DNA from 3 places in the Janthinobacterium sp. DSP2-3-3 genome. Region 3 is predicted to be linked to each of the others. Evidence: predicted binding sites of a transcription regulator. Region 3 holds the regulator's gene; each other region holds the start of a gene.

Region 1 (3,277 bases), on a different contig from region 3:
AGACGACCCACAGCGGCACTTGCACGCCATCGCGCGCCTTCACCCACAAGCGCTGCGTGGTGTAGCGGCTGCCGTCAAAGCCGCCGACGATTTCCTGCTGTTTCAGCACCGTGCGCTTGCCATCCTCCATGCTGACGTCAATCACCGTGGGCGGCGTGACAGGCGACTGGTATGACATGCGAAATTGTGTGGCGGAAAACTCCGGCGTGCCGACCGACGTGGCCAGGTAGACGGGGTCGTCGAATTGCACCGTCTTCCAGTTTTTATGCGCGAAATCGTAGATGCGCGCGCGGTTCAGGGCGCGTGCCTTTTCCATCACCACCAGGTAGCCCTGGAAGACGTCGATGGACTGGATCACGGCGTCCTTGTTGTGCGGCACGACGGGCTTCCAGTGTTTCAGCTGCGGCGCAGACAGCGGCGCGCTGACGACGCGGAAATTCTTCGCCTCCTTGTTGGTGAGAATATACAGCTGGCCGTCGCGGTGTTCGACGACGTAGCGGTGGCCTTTTTCGCGTTTCAGCACGCTCTGGAAACTGCCTTGCGGCTTGTTCGTTGGCAACAGCAGCACTTCGGTGGTATCCGTGCTGCCCGAGGTCAGCACGAAGAACTGCTTGTCATGCGTGCGGTCCACATGGATGGCGAACTGTTCCACCGGCTCGTGGTAGACCTGTTGCGGCGCGCCGCCCAGGGCCAGGCGGAACAAGCGGTCCGAGCGCTTGGTGGTGGCATCTTCCTGGGCCAGCATCAGGGTGGCATTGTCCGCCGCCCAGGCCAGCGAAGTCACGCGTGGCATGCTGTCGCCCAGCAACTTGCCCGTCTTCAAATCCTTGACATGCAGCTCGTACTGGCGGAAACCCGTCGTGTCGGTGGTGTAGGCCAGCAATTGTTCATTCGGGCTGATGGAAAACGCGCGCACGGCAAAGAATTTGTTGCCTTCGGCCAATTGATTCTGGTCCAGCAGAATTTCCTCGACCGCCTGCGCATCGTAGGCACCGCTGGCGCCGACAGGACGGCGGCAATGAAGCGGGTATTGCTTGCCCGCTTCCGTGCGCGTGTAATAGTAAAAGTTACCTTGGCGCGCAGGCACGGACAAGTCCACTTCCTGCATGCGGCCCTTGACTTCCGCATAGATCTTGTCTGCCAGCGGCTGGATCGGGGCCGTGACGGCGGCCGTGTAGGCGTTTTCCGTATTCAGGTAATCGATCACGGCAGGGTCGGTTTTCTTTTGCAGCCAGCGGTAGTCGTCCGTGACGACCGTGCCGTGGCGCGTTTCCTGCCAGGCTGTCTTGCCGGCAACCGGCGCGGTGGACGTGGCGACGGTGGCGGCAACGGTGGTGGTAGTGTCGGCCAGCGCAGATGGCGCCAGCGTGGACAGTAGCAGGGCCGGCAGGATGGATGACCAGACGGACCGGCGGCGCGAAGCGTGATGGGTGATAGACAAGACGACTCCTTTTAATAGTTGTGCCAAGATTGTAATCTTGCCATTGAGAAAAGCAACCGCTGATCGCCGCCGTCGCGCCGCGTTCGTTTCATCTTGCATCCGTGGCCATTTCGGGTAATACTGTATGCATGCACAGTATCTTGCCGCAATAAAGGCAAGCCAATCCGCCGCGAGGTGCCCCTTTGACCCTATCTGCCCCAATATTGCCTGAAGCGCGCCGCTGGATTGCCCACCTGGACATGGACGCCTTCTTCGCCTCCGTGGAACTGTTGAAATATCCGCAATTGCGCGGCGAAGCCGTCGTCATTGGCGGCGGCCGGCTGCAGCAGCCCGTGCTGCAGGAAGATGGCACGCGGCAATTTGCGCGCATGCGCGACTACGTGGGGCGCGGCGTCGTCACCACGTCGACCTATGCGGCGCGTAAGTTTGGCGTGTTTTCCGCCATGGGCATCATGAAGGCGGCCAAGCTGGCGCCGGACAGCATCCTGCTGCCGGCCGATTTCGAGGCTTACCGCGAGTATTCGGCCCGCTTCAAGCAAGCCGTGGCCCAGTTGTGCCCCATCATCCAGAACGTGGGCATCGATGAAATCTATGTCGACCTGACCGAATACGGCGAGCAGGCGCCGGCCATGGCGGCGCGCCTGAAGGCGGCCGTGTTCGAAGCGACGGGCCTGTCGTGCTCGATCGGCTTGGCGCCCAACAAATTGCTGGCGAAAATCTGTTCTGATCTGGAAAAACCCGACGGATTGACCATTTTGTCGCCCGAGGATATTGAAACGCGCGTGTGGCCCTTGCCGGCAAAAAAGATCAACGGCATCGGCCCGAAAGCCACGGCCAAGCTGGAAGCGCTGGGCATCGTCAGCATTGGTGAACTGGCGCAAGCCGACCTGGCCATGCTGCGCACGCAGTTCGGCGACCTGTACACGGGCTGGCTGCGCCAGGCGGCGCTGGGCATCGATGAGCGGGCTGTGCAGACGAGCAGGGAAACCAAGTCCGTCAGCCGCGAAACGACGTTCGAGCGCGACTTGCAGGTGGTGCGTGACCGCGCCACCCTGTCGGAAAAGCTGGAAAGCCTGTGCACGCGCGTGGCGGGCGACCTGGATAAACAGTCGCTGGCGGGGCGCACGGTGGGCATCAAGCTGCGCTTCGAGGATTTCAGCACCGTCACGCGCGACATCACCTTGCCCAGCGCCACGGCGGACGCCGCCGCCATCCTGCGCGCCAGCCGCGATTGCCTGCGGCGCGTGCCGTTTGAAAAGAAAATCCGCCTGCTGGGCGTGCGCATCTCGACCTTGTCCGATCCGGCCGGCGTGACGCGGCAGGCGCCAGCCCAGGCGGAGCTGTTCCCCGCCCTGTAGCGGCATTCCCCATGCATAACAAGCATCGCGCCAGTCCGCGCTTTTGACGGCATTCCCGTGTCGAAAGTGTAGAATGGCGTTCCCCTGGCACTACTGAAACAAACGGAAGACAAAAATTATGTGGTTCAAGAATCTTCAGATTTACCGCCTGCCCGCACCATGGGCTTATACGCCAGAACAACTGGAAGAGGCCTTGTCCTCGAACAAATTTACGCCGGCGACCAGCATGGATCTGATGCGCCAGGGCTGGGATACGCCACGCCCGAATGGCGGTCTGGTCCACGTGGTCAACAAGCAAATGCTGATCTTGCTGGGCACGGAAAAGAAACTGTTGCCAGCGACCGTCATCAACCAGGTGGCCAAGGCCCGCGCTGCCGAGATGGAAGAAGCGCAAGGCTTTGCGCCTGGCAAGAAAGCCATGAAAGAATTGAAAGAGCGCGTGGCCGACGAGCTGCTGCCGCGCGCCTTCAGCATCCGC
Region 2 (3,277 bases), on a different contig from region 3:
TCGCGTGCGGCCGCGCGCCACTCGTCGAACGACTGCGCCAGCCGCACCATCGTACTCATGCGGCCTGCAGCTCCGGCCATAAATTCATCTGCCGCGGCACATCGGCCATAGTGCGGCGCAGCTGTTCCGAGGCGGTGGTGTCGCGCGCGGGAAAGTAATCAGCCGTAATGATGAACGGCGCAATCTTTTTCATGCTGCAGCGCAGGCGCGACAAATCGGCGTAGCGCACCTGCCGCAAACGGCGCAGGTCGACGATGCGCTGCGCATTGCGCAAGCCGATGCCGGGCACGCGCGCGATCATGTGCTGCGCCGCGCGGTTCAAGTCCAGCGGAAAATGTTCGCGGTGCGCCAGCGCCCAGGCCAACTTGGGATCGATGTCGAGCGCCAGGTTGCCGCCCGTACTCGGGAGCAATTCGCTGGCCTGAAAGCCATAGCTGCGCAGCAGGAAATCAGCTTGGTACAGCCGGTGTTCACGCAGCATGGGCGGCGGCGCCAGCGGCACGCTGTTCGGGCTGTCGGGGATCGGGCTAAAGGCCGAATAGTAAACGCGCTTGAGCTTGTAGCTGCCGTACAGGGTCTCGGCCGTGGAGAGAATTTGCTGGTCGTCGCTGGCGTCGGCGCCGACGATCATCTGTGTGCTCTGCCCTGCCGGCGCGAAACGCGGCGAGCGCGGTTCTTCCGCCTTTTCATCGAGCTTGCGGCGGATCGCCCCCATCGCCAGCTTGATCGTGTGCACGCTTTTTTCCGGCGCCAGCTTTTGCACGCTGTCTTGCGTCGGCAGTTCGATATTGACGCTGAGCCGGTCGGCATAGCGGCCCGCCTGCGCGATCAGGCCCGGATCGGCATCGGGGATGGTTTTCAGATGGATGTAGCCGCGGAATTGGTGCACCTCGCGCAACTCGCGCGCCACTTGTACCAGCTGCTCCATCGTGTAGTCGGCCGACTGGATGATGCCGGAACTGAGGAACAGGCCGTCGATGTAGTTGCGCAGGTAAAAGTCGGCGGTGAGTTTCACCACTTCGGCCACCGTAAACCGCGCGCGCGGTACGTTCGAGCTACGGCGGTTGACGCAGTACTGGCAATCGTACAGGCAGTAATTGGTCAGCAGCACTTTCAGCAGCGAGACGCAGCGCCCGTCCGGCGTGTAGCTGTGGCAAATGCCCATGCCGGAGGTGGCGCCAAAGCCGTCCTTGCCGATGGAATCGCGTTTGGGCGCCCCGCTGCTGGCGCAGGACGCGTCGTACTTGGCCGCATCGGCCAGGATTTCCAGCTTGTCCGTTAATTCCATGCTGCACCTCGATATACTGTGTTTATATACAGTATATCAGGAATGCCGCGCGATAGAGTGAGCGAAAAGCGGTGTTTTTGGGTGTCGAAGAAGGCCTTCACACAGTAAGGAAATTACATATAAGCAATGAAATATAGTGTTAGGATGTAAATGTTAGCTGGAGTTTCATATTCTTTGAGGCCCTTAGCCAAAAACACATCCGATTCACTCTCATGTTCAGCCTATTCCAGAAAAAACTCGTTTTCGTATTCCTCGTCCTTTTCTTCCAGAGTTCGTTCGCGCAAAGCTACACCATGCCGACGATCACTGTCACCGCCGAGCGGGAGCGGCAGGCTTATGAAGACTGCGTCGCCATAAGCGGCGTTTTTTGCCACTGGCCCGGCGACATGTTCGACATCTACAACCGCCCCTCGCGCGGTGGCGGCACGCCAGGTACCGCCAATACCGACGCCGCGCCATCGAATGCCAATACGAATATCGACCGCTGCGGCGCCATGACGGCGCACCCGGTCGTCATTGCCACCGGCGAGAAGATCAAGCCCGAGTTGGACTTCCAGTCGTTGGGCTTGTACGGTTTGGGGCTGAAGAGAACCTATCGCAGCAAGCACGCGGTGGGTACCTTGTTCGGTGCGCAGTGGCTGTCCAACGTGGATGTGCCCCGGCTGAAGGAGCCGAATTGCGGCAATACGGGAACGGGCCGATGCATACCCCGCTCCGTGACGGTCACCGATCCCACTGGCAGCACGACCCATTATCAATACGTCGGGGAGAACGAGTTTCCCTCCCCGCAGGATCCTCGCGCAACATCATATTTATATCTATCAGGAAAGTCCGTGCGCAGTGGCGAAATGGTTTATACCCCTGGCGCCGGCTGGACTTTGTGGGCCAATGGCAATACCTATACCTACAATAAAGTGGGTGCCATTGTCTCCATCTTGGAAGGTGCCGGCGCGCAACTTAATTTCGCTATGATGCGGGCGGCCGTCTGTTGAGCCAGACGACGGCGGCAGGAACGGGCGCGGCGCAGACGGTTGTGCATAGCTGGAATGGAAATGAGATTGCAAAAACCGAATATCGCAATGCGGGGAACGTGGCCTACTTGCGCGTCAGCTACACCTACTATCATGCGTGGGCCCCGTCGGGAAAGCTCGAGAGTGAAACGTGGGATGACCTGAAGACCGGCAAGCAAAAGAAATTCGTGCACACGTACACGTTTTATCCAAACAGCACCATGTCTAGCTGGACAGTATCGCGCAGCCTGCCCGGTGGCGCGGCAGTCACGCGTTATGACTACGACACGCGTGGCAACCTGACTGGCATGACGAATCCGCTGGGCCATCAGCAAGCGTGGTCAGGCTATGATGGCATGGGGCGTCCAGCTAGCCATGCCGACAGCAATGGCGTCGCCACTACATATGCTTACGATGGCATGGGCCGCCTGCTGGCGAGCACGCTCAATGGCAGCCAGACGACGCAACTTGCCTATCATGCGGGCGACCTGGTACGGTCCATCAGCTATCCGGACGGCAGCATGACGCAGTATCAATACACTGCGGGCGGCCGGGTCGAATATGTCGGTAATGCGCTGGGGGAATTTACGCATATTGCGGTCAATGTTCCTGACAACAGCCTGCGTGTGAGTTCCGCCCTGCATCATGCGGAGGTGAGTGCTGGCCTGCCAGTCCCCGTTGCTGCCGGTGAGTTGAGCGCCACGACGGCTATGGATTCCCTGGGGCGTCCATATAGTGAGCTTGGTAATAATAGTCAGCGTCTCGACAAACGATACGACCACAATGGCAATCTCGTGAGCGTTACCGATGCGGCAGGGCGCACGACGACCTCCGAATACGATGCCGCGAATCGTCTCGTCAAGAGCACCGCACCCGATGGCGGGGTGACTGTACTGGCCTACGATGCCGAAGGCATGCTGGCATCGGTGACCGATCCACGGCCACTGCAGACGCGCTATACCTATAACGGTTTTGGCCA
Region 3 (3,277 bases):
AAGCGGCAGAACTTCTTGCGTTTGAACAACGGATTTTGCTGTTTGCGTTTTTCTTTAAGCTTGAGCTTATTTTTGTCGAACTTTTTACCGAATGCCATATCAGGCTCCTGTATCTAAAATGCGCTAGTCAAAGTGACTGCACTAAAATCAATGATGTGAAACACCAAACTCTTGCTGTTGCGGCTCTTCCTGGCCAGGAAACCCGTGAACTGATAGACCCCGCCCAAGCTTGCCTGGCTGAACCGGCCTGAAATTTCGCCAGCGGCTAGCGCGGCAACATCAAACTCGGTCAATCGGGCAATCCCTGCTTCCATCTGCTGCGAACTGTGCTGCAATACTGCATTCACAATCGGCAGCCCTGCCGGGGTATAGCGCAATATTTCGCGCTCGGCAATGATGGCGGTGACTTGTAGCTGGTTCAGCGCACGATCCTGGTCAAGAATTAAGCTGCTGCGGCTACTGGAGCGGCTGCTGGTGCTTCGGTGCGGTGGCTTTTGGCCGCGTCTTCGCGTTGTACCGATTTCATCATCGGCGAAGGAGCTGTTTCAGCTTTCTTCATTTTAACGGTCAGGTGACGCAACACGGCATCATTGAATTTGAATGCTGTTTCCAACTCGACCAGGGTCTCGTTGTCGCATTCGATGTTCAGGCAGATGTAGTGTGCTTTAGGCAGCTTTTGGATCGAGTAAGCCATTTGACGGCGGCCCCAATCTTCCACGCGGTGAACCGAACCGCCGCGGGTGGTTACGCTGGCTTTGTAGCGTTCGATCATCGCGGGCACTTGCTCGCTTTGGTCCGGATGGACGATAAAGACTATTTCATAATGACGCATGCAAACTCCTTCAGGTCGGATTAATAATCGCCCACCCCGGCGTCAAGACGGGTGTGGGAAGGTCAGCCGAAGATTATAACCGCCTTTTGCAAACGTTTCAATCATTCTTCAACAAGCGGCCCATGCCCGGGGCCGGCCAGACGCTTTTTCCTGTGCATTCCAGTATTTCACACGAAATTCGCGCAAATAACAGAAATCCCCTTGCATCTCGGGCGATACTGTACAAAAATACAGTCTGTTCATATAGACAGCATTTTAGTATGCACCCACCGCTCATGATCAAGCTGACAGCACGACAAGAACAAATCCTGAACCTGATCAAGGACGCGATTGAAAATACGGGTTTCCCTCCTACCCGTGCTGAAATCGCCAATGAATTGGGTTTCAAATCGGCCAATGCGGCCGAAGAGCATTTGCAAGCCCTGGCCCGCAAGGGCGCCATCGAGATTTCGCCTGGTACCTCGCGCGGCATCCGCCTGATCGGTACGGCGGCGAGTGCGTCCGCCGACATGCTGCCCTCGAAGGTGCCGGCAGCACTGCTGTTGTCGCTGCCGCTGATCGGCCGCGTGGCTGCCGGCTCGCCCATCCTGGCACAGGAAAACCTGGAAGCGAGCTACAACGTGGACCCGGCCCTGTTTTCGGCCAAGCCCGACTTCCTGCTGAAGGTGCGCGGCTGGTCCATGCGCGACGCCGGCATCATGGATGGCGATTTATTGGCCGTCAAGAAAGTCGACAGCGCCAAGAATGGCCAGATCGTCGTCGCCCGCATCGGCGACGAAGTCACCGTCAAGCGCTACAAGAAAACGGGTTCCGTCATCGAACTGCTGCCGGAAAACCCCGACTTCAAGGTCATTACCGTGTCGCCGGAAGATGAATTCGCACTGGAAGGTTTAGCGGTAGGACTGATGCGCAGCTGGCATTAAACGCACAAGCTAAAAAGGGCCGCAACAGCATGACTGTGGCGGCCCTTTTTTATTACCCAGGTGTTTTATGCGTCCAGGGCACTACGGAAATCCTCGAGCAAATCCGCCTCATCCTCGATACCCACCGACACGCGGATCAGCGACTCGGCAATGCCCATGCTGGCGCGCCGCTCTGCGCCCATCTCGTAAAAGATCGTGTGGGCGACGGGAATGACCAGGGTGCGCGTGTCGCCGAGGTTGCTCGCTGGAATGGCCAGGTTCAGGCGGTTCAGGAAATCGAAGCAGTCAATGCCGTCTGTCAGCTCAAAGCTGAACAGGGAACCATAGCTGCGAAACAAGTCCGTCGCCAGCGCGTGCTGCGGGTGCGACGCCAAGCCCGGGTAATGCACGGCAGCCACGCGCGGGTCGGCGGCCAGCATGGTGGCCAGCGCCAGGGCGTTCGAGCAGGTGCGGTCCATGCGCAAGGCCATGGTCTCCGCGCCGACGGCGATATGGTGCGCCGCTTCCGGTCCCAGCGAAGCGCCGAAGTCGCGCAAGGCCTTGGCACGGATTTGCGCGATGCCCCACTGCGCGGGCGCCGCCTTCTTGTAGTTTTCAAAGATATTCGGGTACCGCGTCCAGTCGAACACGCCCGTGTCCGTCAAGCTGCCTCCCAACGCATTGCCGTGGCCGCCGATGGATTTCGTCAACGCATTGACCACCAGCCCCGCGCCCACCGCTTTCGGGCGGAACAGGTACGGCGTCGTCATCGTATTGTCGACGATATACAAGATGCCACGTTCCTTGCACAGCGCGCCAATCTTCGCCAGGTCGGCGATCTGCGTGCGCGGATTGGCGATGGTTTCCACGAACACGATGCGCGTGGCCGGCGTGATGGCGGCGGCCACGTTGGCCACATCGGTGGCATCGACAAACGACACGCCGATGCCCTGCCCCGTCACCGTTTGCCACAGGCTGTTGGTATTGCCAAACAAAAAGGCCGACGACACCACATGGTCGCCCGCGCGCAGCAAGGATTGCACCACGGCGCCGATGGCGCCCATGCCGGTGGCGAAGCACAAGGTCGCCACGCCGTCTTCCATCTTGTTGACCTTGTCTTCCAGCGCCGAAACCGTCGGGTTGCCCTGGCGGCCATAGCGAAAACCCGGCTCCTTGCCCTGGAATACGGAAGCGAGCTGGCGCGCATCGCCATAGCCAAAAGCGACGGAATTGTGCACGGGCTTGTGCAGGGAGCCATGCTCGATGCCCTTGCGGCGGTCGTTATGCAGGATGGTGGTGGTAAAGCCGTAGTTTTTTTTATCGTTCATGATCGCAAAGAAAAAAAAGCCCGGCATCGGCCGGGCAGCTTACTTATGCTTCCGTTGTCGCCAGGTTCAGGTTCAGCTGGGAACGCGGCGTATCTTCGGGCGCTGCCGCCTTCGGATGGTGGCGCGCATATTCCAGGCGGTCCAGGTATTCCTGCGACACGTCGCCCGTCACGTACACGCCATCGAAGCACGAGGCCTCGAAGTTCGTCAGTGCC

Evidence for each region. Region 3 encodes LexA, which represses DNA repair genes until DNA is damaged. Its sites were predicted from a motif close to ACTGTATNNNNATACAGT; they were not measured.
Region 1: dinB (DNA polymerase IV) is a predicted target of LexA. The motif match lies at 1,561-1,578, and genes of this name have one in related genera.
Region 2: ACP7DE_RS25590 (putative DNA modification/repair radical SAM protein) is a predicted target of LexA. The motif match lies at 1,304-1,321, and genes of this name have one in related genera.

The regions. Positions count from the first base shown of each region.
Region 1 covers NZ_JAFCWA010000011.1:100,718-103,994, reverse strand. The annotation lists gene ACP7DE_RS21060 (S9 family peptidase) at 1-1,441, opposite strand, end outside; gene dinB (DNA polymerase IV) at 1,645-2,799, shown strand; gene ACP7DE_RS21050 (recombination-associated protein RdgC) at 2,918-3,277, shown strand, end outside.
Region 2 covers NZ_JAFCWA010000017.1:62,949-66,225, reverse strand. The annotation lists gene ACP7DE_RS25595 (UdgX family uracil-DNA binding protein) at 1-59, opposite strand, end outside; gene ACP7DE_RS25590 (putative DNA modification/repair radical SAM protein) at 56-1,288, opposite strand; gene ACP7DE_RS25585 (DUF6531 domain-containing protein) at 1,501-2,280, shown strand; gene ACP7DE_RS25580 (RHS repeat-associated core domain-containing protein) at 2,277-3,277, shown strand, end outside.
Region 3 covers NZ_JAFCWA010000001.1:803,354-806,630, forward strand. The annotation lists gene rpsR (30S ribosomal protein S18) at 1-98, opposite strand, end outside; gene priB (primosomal replication protein N) at 114-422, opposite strand; gene rpsF (30S ribosomal protein S6) at 443-832, opposite strand; gene lexA (transcriptional repressor LexA) at 1,108-1,755, shown strand; gene ACP7DE_RS03840 (cystathionine gamma-synthase family protein) at 1,821-3,062, opposite strand; gene purF (amidophosphoribosyltransferase) at 3,106-3,277, opposite strand, start outside.